4 regions of the Streptomyces lacaronensis genome follow, and region 3 is predicted to be linked to each of the others. Evidence: riboswitches for the same ligand, from Rfam matches in the RefSeq annotation. Region 3 holds a riboswitch; each other region holds the start of a gene.
What was found. Region 3 has a riboswitch for cyclic di-AMP ahead of ACMTAK_RS29925 (transglycosylase family protein). Riboswitches for the same ligand answer to the same signal wherever they lie in the genome.
Positions count from the first base shown of each region.

Region 1: another riboswitch for cyclic di-AMP. It lies ahead of ACMTAK_RS29100 (C40 family peptidase); the one in region 3 lies ahead of ACMTAK_RS29925 (transglycosylase family protein).
Region 2: another riboswitch for cyclic di-AMP. It lies ahead of ACMTAK_RS23800 (M23 family metallopeptidase); the one in region 3 lies ahead of ACMTAK_RS29925 (transglycosylase family protein).
Region 4: another riboswitch for cyclic di-AMP. It lies ahead of ACMTAK_RS15480 (M23 family metallopeptidase); the one in region 3 lies ahead of ACMTAK_RS29925 (transglycosylase family protein).

Region 1 is NZ_JBLHDK010000003.1:6,693,959-6,698,162, forward strand. Features, by position in the region: gene ACMTAK_RS29095 (L,D-transpeptidase) at 1-581, shown strand, start outside; gene ACMTAK_RS29100 (C40 family peptidase) at 685-1,848, opposite strand; cyclic di-AMP (ydaO/yuaA leader) riboswitch at 1,857-2,043, opposite strand; gene pcrA (DNA helicase PcrA) at 2,201-4,204, shown strand, end outside.
Region 2 is NZ_JBLHDK010000003.1:5,549,600-5,553,803, reverse strand. Features, by position in the region: gene ACMTAK_RS23810 (DUF6227 family protein) at 1-261, shown strand, start outside; gene ACMTAK_RS23805 (PP2C family protein-serine/threonine phosphatase) at 622-1,992, shown strand; cyclic di-AMP (ydaO/yuaA leader) riboswitch at 2,330-2,465, shown strand; gene ACMTAK_RS23800 (M23 family metallopeptidase) at 2,477-3,706, shown strand; gene ACMTAK_RS23795 (aldo/keto reductase) at 3,925-4,204, shown strand, end outside.
Region 3 is NZ_JBLHDK010000003.1:6,871,601-6,875,804, forward strand. Features, by position in the region: gene ACMTAK_RS29915 (cytochrome P450 family protein) at 1-562, shown strand, start outside; gene ACMTAK_RS29920 (transglycosylase family protein) at 748-1,764, shown strand; cyclic di-AMP (ydaO/yuaA leader) riboswitch at 2,020-2,187, shown strand; gene ACMTAK_RS29925 (transglycosylase family protein) at 2,194-2,883, shown strand; gene eno (phosphopyruvate hydratase) at 3,129-4,204, shown strand, end outside.
Region 4 is NZ_JBLHDK010000003.1:3,676,092-3,680,295, forward strand. Features, by position in the region: gene ACMTAK_RS15475 (GntR family transcriptional regulator) at 75-830, opposite strand; gene ACMTAK_RS15480 (M23 family metallopeptidase) at 1,082-1,876, opposite strand; cyclic di-AMP (ydaO/yuaA leader) riboswitch at 1,891-2,055, opposite strand; gene ACMTAK_RS15485 (M16 family metallopeptidase) at 2,340-3,722, opposite strand; gene ACMTAK_RS15490 (M16 family metallopeptidase) at 3,743-4,204, opposite strand, start outside.

The DNA.
Region 1 (4,204 bases), 180 kb from region 3:
CCGGGCCGTACCAGAGGCAGGCCGAGCGGTTCCTGGGCCGTCCCGTGGACGGACGGCAGTCGCGGGCGGACTGTCTCGCGATCCAGAAGTTCCAGATCGACCACGGCGTCAGCCCGACGATCGGCTACGCGGGCCCGATCACCTCGGGCGTGATGAGCCTCATCAGCGCCCAGAAAGCCGCCGGGCACAATCCGAACGCGGCGAGGAAGTGCCCCACCAACAGGGGCCGTATCGCCTGTGTGGACCTCACCCGCCAGCTGAGCTGGGTCCAGGACGGCTCCCGGCTGGTCTACGGACCGGTGCCGGTGCGGTCCGGGCGGGACGGCTTCGAGACCCGCACCGGGCTGAAGAAGGTCTACTGGCGGAACATCGACCACTGGTCGACGCTCTACAAGGTCGCCATGCCCTACAGCCAGTTCTTCGACGGCGGCCAGGCGTTTCACTCGATCGCCGGCAGCGTATGGTCCCCGCCCGGCTCCCATGGCTGCGTCAACATGCGTAAGGGCGACGCCAAGAAGTACTGGAGCCTGCTGAAGAACGGCGACGACGTGTACGTCTACGGGCGCAAGCCCGGCACCTGAGCCACTGACGGCGCCGAGAGGCGCTGACGGCGCCGCTGAGCCGATGACGATGCCGCTGCCCGGGGTCCGCCCCCGGGCAGCGGCATCGTCGGGATCAGGGGCCCTACGAGGGCCGCACGCTCCCGTAGATCGGCATCTCCGTGATCGGCGCCTTCTTCACCACATCGCCCGGCTTCGGCGCGTGGATCATCATCCCGTCGCCGATGTAGAGGCCGACATGGCTGATGTCGTCGTAGAAGAAGACGAGATCGCCCGGCTGGAGTTGGGACGTCGAGACGCGCGTACCGGCCTTCACCTGGTCCCAGGTGGTGCGCGGCAGCGAGATCCCGGCGGACTTCCAGGCCGCCTGCGTCAGCCCGGAGCAGTCGAAGGAGCTGGGCCCGGTGGCGCCCCAGACGTACGGCTTGCCGAGCTGCGCCTTGGCGAAGGCGATGGCCTGGGCCGCCTTGGAGCTGTTGGCCGGGACAGAGGGCGTGGAGGGCGCCGTCGAACCGGAGCCACCCGCGTTCTGCTCCTGCTGCTTCTTGCGCGCGGCCGCCTCCTGCCGCTGCTTCTCGGCCAGCTCGGCGGCCTTACGGCGGGCCTCTTCCGCCTTCTTCTTCTCGATCGCCGCCAGTCGCGCCTTCTCCTTGGCGGTCAGATTCGCCAGCAGCCGCCGGGCCTCGGTCAGCTTGTCCTGGACGGTCTTCTTCTGGACCTTCAGCTGCTTCTGGGACGCGGTCAGCGAGGCAAGGCTCTCGGCGGCCTTACCGCGCTCCTTGGCGGCCTTCACCCGCTGCTTCTGGAAGTCGTCGACGGCCTGCTTCTGCCGACCGGTCATCCGGTCGATCAGATGCGACTGGTCGAAGACGTCCTGCGGATCGTTGGAGAACAGCAGGGTCGCGGCGGAGCGGGCCATTCCGCCGTCCCGGTACTGGGCGGTGGCGTAGGTGCCGAGCATGCGCCGCGCCTCGTTGAGCTTCTCGGTGCGCTGGGCGACGGAGTCCAGCAGCTTGTCGACCTTGGCCCGCTGCTGGTCGGTGCGCTCCTTGGCGGCGTTGTAGCGCTGGGTGGCGGTCTCCGCCTGGTGGTAGAGGGTGTCGACCTTCTCCTTCACCTTCTCGATCGACTGGGCGGCCGGCTTGGGATCGGTGGGCGCGGCGTTGGCCGACTGGGAGAGGAGGGTGACGGATGCGAGGGCGGCGGTGGTGAACCCGACGGCCGTACGGCGGCTGTGACCCGTGAGCGGGGCGGGTATTCGGCTCCGCGGCTTGCGGTGCGACGCCAAGGGAGGCGACTCCTTCCGTGGACCGCCTACCGGGTTAGCTGACGGGTTCGGGCGGTACGGAAGGTTGCCCTACGGCCGTGTCCGGACGGCACCGTGTGCGCCGTACCGTTTCGGGCCGATTCACCCCGGTCTTGCGTTGTTGGGTCCCCGGCTCCGGGCGCCTCACGGCGTAACCGGACTCGGCGGAGGCGCCCGTGCCGACGTGGTTCGCCGACGGATCTTCCGGGCCGCCTGACGCAGGACGGTAGCCAACACGTGGGGCTCCTGTGAAGACTGGTGGCCGTTTTGCCCGAAACCGTTTCGTGATGTTCGTACGTCGGCTGTCAGTGGGGCGGCCTAGACTCGGGGAGCGATGAGCAGCCTCTTTGACGACAGCTTCCTGGCGGACCTCGGGCCTTCTCAGGACGAGGAGCGGCCACCGCCGCCCGAGGATTCGGCACACCCTGGCCACGGTGGCGCCGAGGACGTGCCGCATCACCTCTTCAGCGGCGATTTCGACGCGCCCGTGCCCCGGGAGGCCCACTACCGGGACGGCGCGCCCCGGCCCGCCGTGGACCCGTCCGCGCTGCTCGAGGGGTTGAACGAGCAGCAGAGGGCCGCCGTGGAGCACACCGGCTCGCCGCTGCTGATCGTCGCGGGCGCCGGCTCCGGCAAGACCCGGGTGCTCACCCATCGCATCGCCTATCTGCTCGGCGCCCGCTCCACCCACCCCGGCCAGATCCTCGCCATCACCTTCACCAACAAGGCGGCGGGCGAGATGAAGGAGCGCGTCGAGGAGCTCGTCGGCCCGCGGGCCAACGCCATGTGGGTGTCCACCTTCCACAGCGCCTGCGTCCGCATCCTGCGCCGGGAGTCGAAGAAGCTGGGCTTCACCTCGTCGTTCTCGATCTACGACGCGGCCGACTCCAAGCGGCTGATGTCGCTGGTCTGCCGGGATCTGGACCTCGACCCCAAGCGGTTCCCGCCGAAGTCCTTCAGCGCCAAGATCTCCAACCTCAAGAACGAGCTGATTGACGAGGAGACCTTCGCCGAGCAGGCGGCAGGGGGCACCTCCCGGACGGAGTCCGGGGGAAGTTTTGAGAAATCGCTGGCCGAGGCGTATGCGATGTACCAGGCGCGGCTTCGCGAGGCCAACGCGCTGGACTTCGACGACATCATCATGACCACGGTCAATCTGCTCCAGGCGTTCCCGGACGTCGCCGAGCACTACCGCCGCCGCTTCCGGCACGTCCTGGTGGACGAGTACCAGGACACCAACCACGCGCAGTACACACTCGTGCGCGAGCTGGTGGGCACCGACACCGAGGAGACCACGGCCGCCGAGCTGTGCGTCGTGGGCGACGCCGACCAGTCGATCTACGCCTTCCGGGGCGCCACGATCCGTAACATCCTCCAGTTCGAGGAGGACTACCCCACCGCGCGGACGATCCTCCTCGAGCAGAACTACCGCTCGACCCAGACCATCCTGAGCGCGGCCAACGCGGTCATCGAGCGCAATGAGAACCGCCGCCCGAAGAACCTGTGGACGGACGCCGGCGCCGGGGCCGAGATCACCGGCTATGTGGCCGACACCGAGCACGACGAGGCCCAGTTCGTCGCCGACGAGATCGACCGGCTGACGGACGCGGGCGACGCCAAGGCCGGGGACGTGGCGGTCTTCTACCGCACCAATGCCCAGTCCCGTGTCTTCGAAGAGGTCTTCATCCGCGTCGGGCTGCCGTACAAGGTCGTCGGCGGGGTGCGCTTCTATGAGCGCAAGGAGGTCCGGGACGTCCTCGCGTATCTGCGGGTGCTGGCCAACCCCGAGGACTCCGTCCCGCTCCGCCGCATCCTGAACGTGCCCAAGCGCGGCATCGGCGAGCGCGCGGAGGCCATGATCGACGCGCTGTCGCTGCGCGAGAAGATCACCTTCCCGCAGGCGCTGCGCCGGGTTGACGAGGCGTACGGCATGGCGGCCCGCTCGGCCAACGCCGTCAAGCGGTTCAACACGCTCATGGAGGAGCTCCACACCATCGTGGAGTCCGGGGCGGGCCCGGCCACCGTCCTGGAGGCGGTGCTGGAGCGCACCGGCTATCTGGCCGAGCTCCAGGCGTCCACCGATCCGCAGGACGAGACCCGGATCGAGAACCTCCAGGAGCTCGCCGCCGTGGCCCTGGAGTTCGAGCAGGACCGCGGCGAGGAGAACCCCGGCACCCTCGCGGACTTCCTGGAGCAGGTCGCGCTCGTCGCCGACTCCGACCAGATCCCCGACGAGGACACCGAGGGCTCCGGCGTGATCACGCTGATGACCCTGCACACGGCGAAGGGCCTGGAGTTCCCGGTCGTCTTCCTCAGCGGCATGGAGGACGGCGTCTTC
Region 2 (4,204 bases), 1.3 Mb from region 3:
GAGCGGCTGCTCGCCACCGCGTTCGCCCATGACATCGCCCTCGCGCCCAAGCCCCGGCGCCGCTCCGGCGGTCCCGACGCGACCTGGTGCCGCTTCTATGAGCACGCCTTCCTCCTCGCCGGAGGGGACGAGATCGTGCTGTGGGAGCTGGAGCACAATCTGACCCGTGACGGCCGGCTGGTGTGCGAGGTGTACCTCGACGAGGTCTCGGCGGAACTCGCGGCGGACCGCCACGCCCGCGCGCTGGGCGTCGACCTCTGACGTACGCGGGGCCTCCTGGCGTACGCGGGACCTCCTGGCGTACGCGGGGCCTCTGGCGTACGCAGGACCTCTGACGTACGCGGTATCTGACGCTTCCGTAGCCCGTCCGTAGCCCGCCGACCGGGGTCCTGGCGCGCTCACACCCCCGCATGCGTGGGGTCGACGAGACGCCTCGTGCGGCGCTCGGCACGCGTCCCCACCCGCCCAGCACCCGCTTGGCCGACACCGGCTCGCCTGGCGGCCCGTCAGCCGGAAGCCTGGTGACGGCGGTGACGGCGGTGACGCCGTGACGACCGCGCCGCCGTGCCGCTGTGACGGCGGCTGGGACGCGGACCAGGGAAGCGAGAGAAGCCGGTGCGGGTGCGAGGGAGCAGGGCTCGTACGGGCGCCCGTACGGAGGGCCGTACCGAGGGCCGTACGGAGCGGCGTACGGCCTGGCCCCGGCTGAGCCGCCCGCTCGCCCGCCGACCCGCCACCCGCCTCCGTACGCTCATCGACACCGGCGCCGCGGCCGGTGCCGCCGCCGACGCGTCCGCCGGGTCCGCCGCGGGGCCGGCTCCGGGCGAGGAGAGCGGTAAGGAGCCCCCGGGCCGCCGTATGGCCCGCTGGGTCCCCGCCGTCCTCGTCCTCGGCGGCATCGCCTTCGACCTGGCCGCCCCGCCCGGCTACACCGCCTCGCCCTTCTTCGCCGCCGCCCCCTTGGTCGCCGCGGCGCTCTTACCGCTGCGTCAGACCATCGGCACGGCCGTCGTCGCGGTCCTCGCCACCTGTCTGCTGGCGGAGTTGCACGGCGTGCGGGACCCGACCCAGGCGGCCACCGAGATCATCACGGTGGCGACCGTGACCGTGCTGGCGGTGGTGATCAACCGCGTCGTACGCCGCGGCTACCACCGGCTCGCCTCGGCGCGCGGTATCGCGGAGGCGGCCCAGCGCGCCGTCCTGCCCGCGCCGCCCGCCCGGCTCGCCGGACTGGAGATCGCCGCGCGTTACGTACCGGCGGAGAAGTACGCGGCGATCGGTGGTGACCTGTATGCCGTCCAGGACACCCCGCACGGTGTACGGCTGACCGTCGGGGACGTACGCGGCAAGGGGCTGGGGGCCGTGGAGGTCGTGGCGATCCTCCTGGGCTGCTTCCGGGAGGCGGCGGAGCAGGAGACGACCCTGGAGGCGCTCGTGGGCCGCCTGGAGCGGGCGCTGCAGCGCGAGGGCGCCCGGCGGGCCGACCTGGAGGTGGTCGAGGGGTTTACGACGGCCGTGGTGGCCGAAATTCCGCGCGGCGACTCCACCCTGCGGCTGATCAACCGCGGCCATCCGGCGCCGCTGCTCCTGGAGGAGGGCGGCGCGGTGCGTGCCCTGGAGCCGGAGGCGTCGGCGCTGCCGGTGGGGATGGGGGAGTTGGCGGGTTGGCCGGACCGGGTGATGGAGCTGATGTTCGCGGAGGGCGAGACGCTGCTGCTGTTCACGGACGGGGTGACGGAGGCCCGGGACCGCCATGGCGAGTTCTATGACCCGGAGGAGCGGCTGCGCGGTCGCCGCTTCGACGGTCCGCAGGAGCTGCTGGACGCCTTGGTGGCCGATGTCGAGCGCCATACGGGTGGCGGAACGCCGGACGACATGGCGCTGCTGGCGGTCCGTCGGACCCCGGCTCGCGGCAACGGGCGGGACAGCGCGCGGGACAGTAGGCGGGACAACGGTGAGGGGAACGACAGGGCGAACCCCACGCCGTCGTAGCCGACTGACCAACCAACCAACCGACCAACCAACCGCACCGCGATCGCATCGCATCGCACCACGCCGCACACCGTGCGTAACCGGCCGAGCCCCCTCCGCATAACAATTGACGCACGATCGATCCGTATGCGGTTTTGCCAAGTCTTGCCCAGCACGTCGACTCGCCCCTATCTGTCCCCTCTTGAGTGCTAAGTTCATGCCAAAGGTGCGCGGATTCCTCGGAACAGCTTGGAATCACATCGCGCTCTCTATTAACGTTCGATAACGCAGCGCGGTCGTCACAACCGTCGCAAGGGCGGCACCGTGCGCCGTCGCCGAATCCCGTACGCACAGCGGCAGTACCGCACCACCAGCAGCACCAAGGGAACCGGGGAACCAACAACCTTGGGGTGAATCGGGTCGAACCTGACCCGTAGGAGACCTTCCTGCTCCGAACCCGTCAGCTAACCCGGTAGGCGAGAGGGAAGGAAAGGAGTGCGCCTCCGTGGCGTCCAACAGGTCTGTCCTGGACGAGGCCCCGTATCGAACACGGGGAGGCGGTTTGGGGACCGCCACCGCCTACGGCCCCGGCTTCGACGCCGGCGGCGGGATGAGCTCAGGGGACGGCCGACTCGCCCCCGACGACCCTTACGCGTTCGCCCCCGACGACCGCTATGCGGATGAGGGCGCCTCCGAGGGCCCGGGTGCCGGATTCGAGGCCGAGACCTGGGAGGAGTGGAACCCCACCGAGGAGTCCATCGCTCCCGTACGCGGCCGGCACCGCGTTGCCAAACAGCGAGGCGGGACCATGGCACGCAGCGGCGCCGTCCTCGGGGTCGGCGTGATCGCGGCGGTCGGTGCGGGCGGTATGGCCAGCGCCAAGGACCGTCCCGCGCTCCCCATATCCATGCCGGACCTCGGCCATGTCGCCGATGAGGTGAAGGCCAGCCTGCCCGACGCCAAGGATCTGCCGGGGATCGGCTCCTGGGCGTCGGATGACAGCAGCGGCGCGCAGACCGCCGCCGCCCCGCTCTCCCAGGCCGGTCTGACCAGCGAGGACGAGCAGCGCGGCACCACCGACGCCGGTGAGGCGCTCCGCGCCCGCATCCTCCAGCAGGCCGAGAACCAGCAGAACGCGGCGGACGAGGACAGCCGCACCGCCGCGGCGCAGGCCGCCGCCAAGGAGGCCAGGGCCGCCGCGGACAAGGCCGCCGACCAGGCCGCGGAGGCGGTCGCCAAGCGGAAGGCCAAGGCTGCGGCGGAGAAGAAGGCCGCCGAGCAGCGGGCGAAGGAGGCGGCCGAGAAGAAGGCCGCGGCCGAGCGCCAGGCCAGACTCGCCGCCGCGTACACCCTCCCCGTCGGGTCGTACACCCTGACCGCCAGCTTCGGCCAGGCGGGCGACATGTGGTCGGCCGACCACACCGGCCAGGACTTCGCCGCCCCGACCGGCACCCCGGTCAAGGCGCTGCACGGCGGCACCATCACCCAGGCGGGCTGGGCCGGTTCGTACGGCTACCGCATCGTGCTGACCTTGAGCGACGGCACCGAGCTCTGGTTCTGCCACCTGTCGTCGATGGTGGTCACCTCCGGCAAGGTGTCGACGGGCGACGTCATCGCCCGCGTCGGCGCCACCGGCAATGTGACCGGCCCGCACCTCCACCTCGAGGTCCGGCCGGGCGGCGGCTCGCCGATCGACCCGATGCCCTGGCTGCGCCAGCACGGGCTGAACCCCTGATACCCCGGCGGCCCTGGCGCTCTCTCCCCCCTTGACGCCAGGGCCGCCGGTTTACGTGCCGATGGGGCTTTACGTCCCGATGGTCCATGGGGCTCTACGTGCCGACGGGGCTTTACGCGCCGAGGGGGCTTTACGTCCCGACGGGGCCGCCCCCCCAGGAACGCACGCGGGAACAACAGGCCGGAACAACCCCGTCCAGCCAACCGTTGTAAAGATGTATGGCTGACAACACACAGAAGATCGGTGACCTGTCCGTCTTCCCGCTCTCCCTCGGCGGGAACGTCTTCGGCTGGACCGCGAACGAGGCCGAGTCCTTCCGGGTGCTCGACGCCTACGTGGCGGCGGGCGGCAATTTCATCGACACCGCCGATGTCTACTCCGCCTGGGTACCGGGCAACGAGGGCGGCGAGTCCGAGACCATTCTCGGCAACTGGTTCGCCTCCCGCGGCAACCGCTCCGACATCGTCCTCGCCACCAAGGTGGGCGGCGGCTCCCCGG
Region 3 (4,204 bases):
CGAGAACGAGGCCGCGGCCATGGCCTTCATCCTTCTCTTCGCCGGCTTCGAGACGACCGTCAATCTCATCGGCAACGGCGTCTACGCGTTGCTGCGCCATCCGGAGCAGCGCGCCCTCATGCAGCGGGCCCTGGAAGAAGGGGACGAGCGGCTGCTCGCCGCCGGGGTCGAGGAACTGCTCCGCTACGACGGACCCGTGGAGATCGCCACCTGGCGGTTCGCCACCGAGCCGCTCACCCTCGCCGGGCAGCGCATCGCCGAGGGAGAGCCGGTGCTGGTGGTGCTCGCCGCGGCCGACCGGGACCCCGAGCGGTTCGCGGAGCCGGACGTCCTCGATCTCACCCGCCGGGACAACCAGCACCTCGGCTACGGCCATGGCATCCATTACTGTCTGGGTGCCCCGCTGGCCCGGCTGGAGGCCCAGACCGCGATCGCCACCCTGCTGCGGCGGCTGCCCGGGCTGCGGCTCGCGGAGGATCCGGACGATCTGCGGTGGCGTGGCGGGCTCATCATGCGCGGGCTGCGCGCGCTCCCGGTGACCTGGAATTCCGCGGACGGCTGAGACCTGCGAAACGGGCGGCCGGGGCCCCCAAGGCCCTTACGGGCGGACATACGTGACGAATGATCAACCGTGTGACCTTGGCGTGACCTCGGATACATCGCCTTGTGATGATCGAGTGCCCTCGCTATGTTCACCGGCAAACCTTGTCGCCATAGGGCCATAGCGCCATAGGAGAGGTCAATCGCATGCGTTCCGGTAATGGTCGACACCGTCGCCCCCGTCAGGCTCCGGCCATCATCGTCGCGGCGGGGGTCACGGGAGCGGGCCTCGCCATGCCCCTCTTCGGGGCGACCGGCGCACAGGCCGCCCAGACCGCCACATGGGATCACGTCGCCGAGTGCGAGAGCGGCGGTATGTGGAGCGCCAACGAGGGCAACGGTTTCTACGGCGGGCTCCAGCTGACCCTCGACATGTGGAAGAAGTACGGCGGCACGGAGTACGCCCCGCGCCCCGACCTCGCCAGCCGCTCCCAGCAGATATCCGTCGCTGAGGCGATCCTCGGCGACCGCGGCCCCGACGCCTGGCCGAGCTGTGCGCTGGGCGCCGGGCTCACCGACGGCGGCGGCGCCCCCGACGTGGACCCCGGCAGCACGGCCACCCCGAACCCGGGGACGGGCCGAGACGGGGACGGCCAGGGGGACCGGGAGCGGGACGGCTCCTCCTCGGACGCGGACCGTTCGGGGACGTCCGACAGCGCCGACAAGCCGGACGCGCCGGACGCCTCCGGGTCGGCCGAGGAGCCGGAGGCGCCGCACACCTCCCAATCCCCGGATGGCCTTGACGGCTCCGCGTCGGACGACCCGGCGTCGGACGACCCGGACTCGGACGGCCCCTCACGCTCGGACAGCCCCTCACGCTCGGACGGACCCTCGGCGTCGGACGGCTCCAAGAGCCCCTCGGCGGACCCCTCGGGCCGCCACCGCGGCTCCCCGGACGCCGGGGAGCGGGCCGACGACGGCGGCGCGGGGAGCGCGCGGCCCTCCGGGCGCCATGCCTCGCGCGGCGCTTCGGACCGGGACGAGGACTCCACGGACGATGATTACACCGTTCGCCCCGGTGACAACCTGTCAGGGATCGCCGAGCACCAGAATGTGTCCCGCGGTTGGGAAGGGCTCTACGAAACCAACGAGGACCTCATCGGGGTCGACCCCGATCTGATCATTCCTGGTCAGCGACTTGACCTCACCATCAGGGAGCAGTGATTCGGGGGGAATTGCCCGATCTGGACCCGGTGAGACATACATCTCGTCACATTTTCCGGGGCGCACCTCGTGTCCGATCCCTCCTCACCCGGCCCCACCTGCGTCGATGTGGGCCGGGTGAGATCAATTACAGCCCCAATCACTGCCCTTGGGGTGTTTGAACCTTCTTGGAAGGTGTGTTTAACGTCTTTTCGCTCGCCACCGCGGGCACCGTCGATCGTCACGCCGAATCCTGCCGGCGGTCGGGGGGAAACCGACGCGTCAGCGCCGAAGGCAGGAGCGGGGGACCCAAGGTAGGTGCCGAATGGCCTGTGGATACGGGCTTGTCGGCTAGGGGTGAAGCCGGGAGCGACCATCGCGACCGGCCGGGCAACTCACGTCCGAACCCGACAGCTCACCTCGTAGGCGTCGGTGAGGAAACGAACCAAAATGCTCAAGTCCAACGGGAAGCACCGCCGCCCCTCCAAGGCCACCCGTATCGCCGCACTCACCGGTCTCGCCGGTGCCGCCGTGGCGGCACCGCTCATCGGGGCGACCTCCGCCTCCGCGGCCACCACCTCGCAGTGGGACCAGGTCGCGCAGTGCGAGTCCGGTGGCAACTGGTCGATCAACACCGGCAACGGCTACTTCGGCGGCCTGCAGTTCTCGAGCTCCACCTGGGCCGCCTACGGCGGCACGGCCTACGCCTCCACCGCGGACAAGGCCAGCAAGGCCCAGCAGATCCAGATCGCCGAGAAGGTCCTGGGCAGCCAGGGCAAGGGCGCCTGGCCGGTCTGCGGCAAGGGTCTGACCTCCGGCGGCAGCCCGTCCGCCCCGTCCGCGCCCTCCGGCTCGCAGGACCAGTCCTCGGCGACCACCAAGTCGGCCCCGGCCGCCCAGCCGAAGGCCCAGCCGAAGGCGCAGCCGCACACCGCGCCGGAGCGCGCCGCGCGGCACCAGACCCGTGGCCCGATCAAGAAGGGTGACGGCGAGTACAAGGTCAAGTCCGGCGACACCCTCGGCAAGATCGCCAAGGCCCACGACGTCAAGGGCGGCTGGAAGAAGCTCTTCGAGCTGAACAAGGACATCGTGGAGCAGGCCGACCTGATCTTCCCGGGCCAGCAGCTGCACCTCCGCTGAGGCCGGCGGCCAGCAGCTGCACCTCCGCTGAGGCCGGCCCCCGAGAACGAGCCCCGGCCGGGCGTGCCACTCCTATGGCGCGCCCCGCCGGGGCTTTCCCCATGCATGCGAAATCTGGATTTCTGATCCAGAATCTGGCTTTTTGTGCCACGCCCCTGTCTCGTGGGGCGGGCGAACGCGGGGCGCAGCCCTCCCGGGCCGTTAGGCTCGTGCTGCTACCGCAGACCCATACGAAGGAGAACCTCGTGCCGTCCATCGACGTCGTCGTAGCTCGCGAGATCCTCGACTCGCGAGGCAACCCCACGGTCGAGGTCGAGGTTGGCCTCGACGACGGCAGCACCGGCCGTGCCGCCGTGCCGTCCGGCGCCTCCACCGGCGCCTTCGAGGCCCTCGAGCTCCGTGACGGCGACAAGAACCGCTACAACGGCAAGGGCGTGGAGAAGGCCGTCCTCGCCGTGATCGAGCAGATCGGCCCGGAGCTGGTCGGCTATGACGCCACCGAGCAGCGGCTGATCGACCAGGCGATGTTCGACCTGGACGCCACCCCGGACAAGTCCTCGCTCGGTGCCAACGCGATCCTGGGTGTCTCCCTCGCCGTCGCGCACGCCGCCTCCGAGGCGTCCGACCTCCCCCTCTTCCGTTACCTCGGCGGCCCGAACGCCCATCTGCTGCCGGTGCCGATGATGAACATCCTCAACGGCGGGTCGCACGCCGACTCCAATGTGGACATCCAGGAGTTCATGATCGCCCCCGTGGGCGCGGAGTCCTTCTCCGAGGCCCTGCGCTGGGGCGCCGAGGTGTACCACACCCTGAAGTCCGTGCTGAAGGAGCGCGGCCTGTCCACCGGCCTCGGCGACGAGGGCGGCTTCGCGCCGAACCTCGGTTCCAACCGCGAGGCCCTCGACCTGATCCTCGAGGCGGTCAAGAAGGCGGGCTACCAGCCGGGCCAGGACATCGCGCTCGCGCTGGACGTCGCCGCCTCCGAGTTCTACAAGGACGGCACGTACCAGTTCGAGGGCCAGTCCCGCTCCGCCGCCGAGATGACCTCGTATTACGCCGAGCTGGTCGCCGCGTACCCGCTGGTCTCCATCGAGGACCCGCTGAACGAGGAGGACTGGGACGGCTGGAAGACCATCACCGAGCAGCTCGGCGACAAGGTCCAGCTGGTCGGCGACGACCTCTTCGTCACCAACCCCGAGCGGCTGTCCCGCGGCATCGACAGCGACACCGCGAACGCCCTGCTGGTCAAGGTCAACCAGATCGGCTCGCTGACCGAGACCCTCGACGCTGTCGAGCTGGCCCAGCGCAGCGGCTACAAGTG
Region 4 (4,204 bases), 3.2 Mb from region 3:
CGCGGCCCCGCCGTTTTTCTGTTTTCGCGCACAGAATTCCCAAGGACTCCAAGGAGTTGTATACGGGAACTCTGTTAATTCCGGCCGCTCGCCGTGTTGACGGAATGTTTCGAAGTCCTCACCGGAATCGGGCGGCGCAGCCGGTATTCCGACAGCGCGCGCTCGGTGTGCGCCGTGGCGAGCGCCCGCGCGCGGTCGGCGTCGCCGCGCGCCACCGCGTCCACCAGCGCGCCGTGCTCCGCCCAGGACTCCACGGCCCGCCCGGCCGGATCGGGGCGCGCGGCGCCCTCGGGCGGCACGGGCCGCGGCCCGGGAGCGGCCGCGTACACCCACGCGGTCTTACGGCGCAGCTGGACGAGCAGCGCGGCCAGGCTCGGGCTGCCGGACGCCTGGGCGAGCGTCTCGTGGAACCAGTCGCCCAGCGGCCGCAGTTCGCCGAGCTGACCGCCCTGGGCCCGTTCCCGGCCGAGCCGGACCAGTCCGCGCAGCACCTTCAGATGGGCCTCGGTGCGGCGCTGTGCGGCCCGCGCGGCACCCAGCGGCTCCAGCAGCGCGCGGATGTCCAGCAGATCGGCCGCCTCGCGCTCGGAGGGCTGGGCGACGCAGGCCCCCGCGTGCCGCCGGGTCGTCACGAAGCCCTCGGACTCCAGGGTGCGCAGGGCCTCGCGGACCGGCACCCGGGAGACGCCGTAGCGCCGGGCGAGCAGTTCCTCGGTGAGGCGGCTGCCGGGCTGATACGCGCCGGAGACGATGTCGTCGCGAATCGCCGCGCAGACCGCGTGTGCCGAAATCCGGCGACCACCCTGGACCGCGTTCGTATCCCCGCTCACTTACGGTCCCGCATTGTCGAACCTCCGCCTTAACGCCCGCGAAACGCGGCCATGGAATGCGCGTTGAACGACTCTATTCCACGCGGACGCCATTTCCGATGGCGGGAAGCATTTCATGGCTATTTTTTGGTCAGGCGGGCGGTGGCACGCCGAAGGCCCCGTCCGGCGGACGGGGCCTTCTCGGAAGTCTCACGGGGTCTCGGGATCCCGGGATCGTGAGACCACGCGGCGTTCGCGTCGGACGCGACGGGTCAGACGTTGACGCCGTGCGTACGCAGGTACGACAGCGGGTCCATGTCCGAGCCGTAGTCCGGGCTGGTGCGGGCCTCGAAGTGCAGATGCGGTCCGGTGACGTTGCCGGTGGCGCCCGACAGGCCGATCTGCTGGCCCGGGGTGACCTTCTGGCCGACCGAGACGCTGATCGACGACAGGTGGGCGTACTGGGTGTACGTGCCGTCGTTCATCTTGATGACGACGTTGTTGCCGTAGGAGCCGCCCCAGCCCGCCTCGACGATCTCGCCCATGCCCACGGAGTGCACCGTGGTGCCGGTGGAGGCGTGGAAGTCGATGCCGGTGTGGCTGCCGGAGGACCACAGCCCGCTGGACGCCTGGTAGCCGGTGGAGACGTAGGAGCCGCTGATCGGCGACACGAAGGTGTTGAGGCGCTTGCGCTCGGCCTCGCGCGCGGCGCGCTCCTTGGCCTCGCGCTCGGCCTTGGCCTTCTTCGCCGCGGCCTCCGCCTTTCTGGCGGCCTCCTGGCGGGCGATCGCCTCTGCCTTGGCCTTGGCGGCGGCCTGCTCGGCGGCGGTCTCCTGGGACTGCGCCTGGGCCTCGATGTGGTCCGCGATCCCGTCGCCGATCACGATCGCCTGGGTCAGACCGGTCTGCTGGGGATCGGGGCCCCCGTCGGCCGCGAACGCCTGTCCGGTGATCCCGGCGACCACACCCGAGGCGACGGTCGTGATGCCCACGACGTTCGCACTCGTACGGATGTTGACCTTGGTGGTGCGGCGATGCTTCCCGGTGGCAGTGCGGGTGGACGCCATACTGAGGCGCACTCCTTTCCTTCCTTCTCGCCTACCGGGTTAGCTGACGGGTTCGGAGCAGGAAGGTCTCCTACGGACCCCTCCCCCGGCCGGGGAAGGCGCCCGATTCACCCCTGGGGACGTGTTGGGTCCCCGGCTCCCCTGGCTTGCGCCGTACGGGGACTCGGCGATGACTGTCCGGTGCCGCGGGTGCGGCGGGTCGCTGGCGAACAGCCGGACTGACGCTAAACGGGCCCGCTTTCGATCACCAAACGGTTCCGGTTTTTTGTTGCTCTCCCCACAAACCAAACAAGCAGTCAATCCCATAAATCGGGCAAGTCGGAAGGACCCCGGCGCCCTTACGGGGCCGGGGTCCTTCCGCTGTCGGCTCATGGACCGGACGTCTGCCGGACCGCCTGCCGGACCGTCGGCGAGCCGGCCGGACCGGCGGTTCCGCGCATGAATTCGGCCAACTCTCCTCGGCTCAGTTGGAGATGACGCGCACGTCGCCGATGCCCAGCGCGCGGACCGGCTCCTCGATCGCCGAGGCATCCCCGACCAGCACCGTGACCAGCCGGTCCGCCGGGAAGGCGCTCACCACCGCGGCGGTGGCCTCGACCGTGCCGGTCTCCGCCAGACGGGCGTACAACTGCGCCTGGAAGTCGTCCGGAAGATGCTGCTCGACCTGGTCGGCGAGGGTGTTCGCGACGGACGCCGCCGTCTCGTACTTCAGCGGGGCGACGCCCACCAGGTTCTGCACCGCGACATCGCGCTCGTCGTCGGTCAGCCCCTCCTCCTTCAGCGTGCGCAGCACCTTCCAGAGGTCGTCCAGCGCGGGGCCGGTGACCTCGGTGGCCACCGAGCCGCTGATCGCCAGCATCGAGGCGCCCGAGGAGCCGCCCGCGGGCGACGGGGGCCCGGAGCGCAGCACCTGGCCGAAGGCGCGCACCCCGTAGGTGTAGCCCTTCTCCTCGCGCAGCACGCGGTCGAGTCGGGAGGTGAGGGTGCCGCCCAGGCAGTACGTGCCGAGCACCTGCGCGGGCCAGACCCGGTCGTGACGGTCGGCGCCCACGCGCCCGATGAGCAGCTGGGTCTGCACCGCGCCCGGCCGGTCGACGATCACCACACGGCCGGTGTCGTCCGCGACGATCGGGGGAGCCGTGCGCGGCACGCCCGCCCCGCCCGTCCAGGCACCGAGGGTGTCGGCGAGCGCCCGGTCCAGGTCGACGCCGCCGAGGTCGCCCACGATGACGGCGGTGGCGGTGGAGGGGCGGAGATGCGCCTCGTAGAAGGCCCGCACGGCCGCGGCGTCGATGCCCTCGATGGTCTCCTGGGTGCCCTGACGCGGCCGGGACATCCGCGACTCGGCCGGGAAGAGCTCCGCGGAGAGGGCCATGGAGGCGCGGCGGGCCGGGTTGGCCAGCTCATGGGGGATCTCGTCCAGCCGGTTGCGCACCAGCCGCTCGACCTCGCCGTCCGGGAAGGCGGGGGCGCGCAGCGCGTCGGCCAGCAGACCGAGCGCCTTGGGCAGCCGGGAGGCCGGGACCTCCAGGGAGACGCGGACGCCGGCGTGGTCGGCGTGGGCGTCCAGCGTGGCACCGCAGCGCTCGAGCTCGGCGGCGAACTCCTCGGCGTCGTGCTTGTCGGTGCCCTCCGACAGGGCGCGCGCCATGATCGTGGCGACGCCTTCGAGCCCGGCCGGCTCGGCGTCCAGCGGCGCCTCCAGGTTGATCTCGACGGCGACGACCTGCTGACCGGGGCGGTGGCAGCGCAGCACGGTGAGGCCGTTGGGCAGCTCACCGCGCTCGGGGGCCGGGAACGCCCACGGCCTGGGGGCGCCGCCCTTGGGCTGCGGGTGGAAGGTCATGGTCGCGGTGACGGCGTCGCTCACTGGGCCGCCTCCCCTTCTGCGTCGGTCTCGGCGGCTTCGGCGGTGTCGGCTGCGTCCTCGGCGCCCTGGACGGGCTCGTAGACCAGCACGGCGCGGTTGTCGGGGCGCAGCCGCGCCGCGGCCACGGCCCGCACCTCCTCGGGGCTGATGTCGAGCACCCGCTCCACGGCGGTCAGCGCCAGCTGCGGGTCGCCGAAGAGCACCGCGTAACGGCAGAGCTCGTCGGCCCGGCCGCCGACCGTGGCCAGCCGGTCCAGCCACTCGCGCTCGATCTGCGCCTGGGCGCGCTCCATCTCCTGCGGCGTCGGCCCCTCCTCGGCGAAGCGGGCCAGCTCCTCGTCGACGGCGGCCTCGATCGCGGGCACCTCGACCCCGCCGGAGGTCTTCACGTCCAGCCAGCCCAGCGAGGGGGCGCCCGACAGCCGCAGCAGGCCGAACCCGGCGGCCACGGCGGTGCG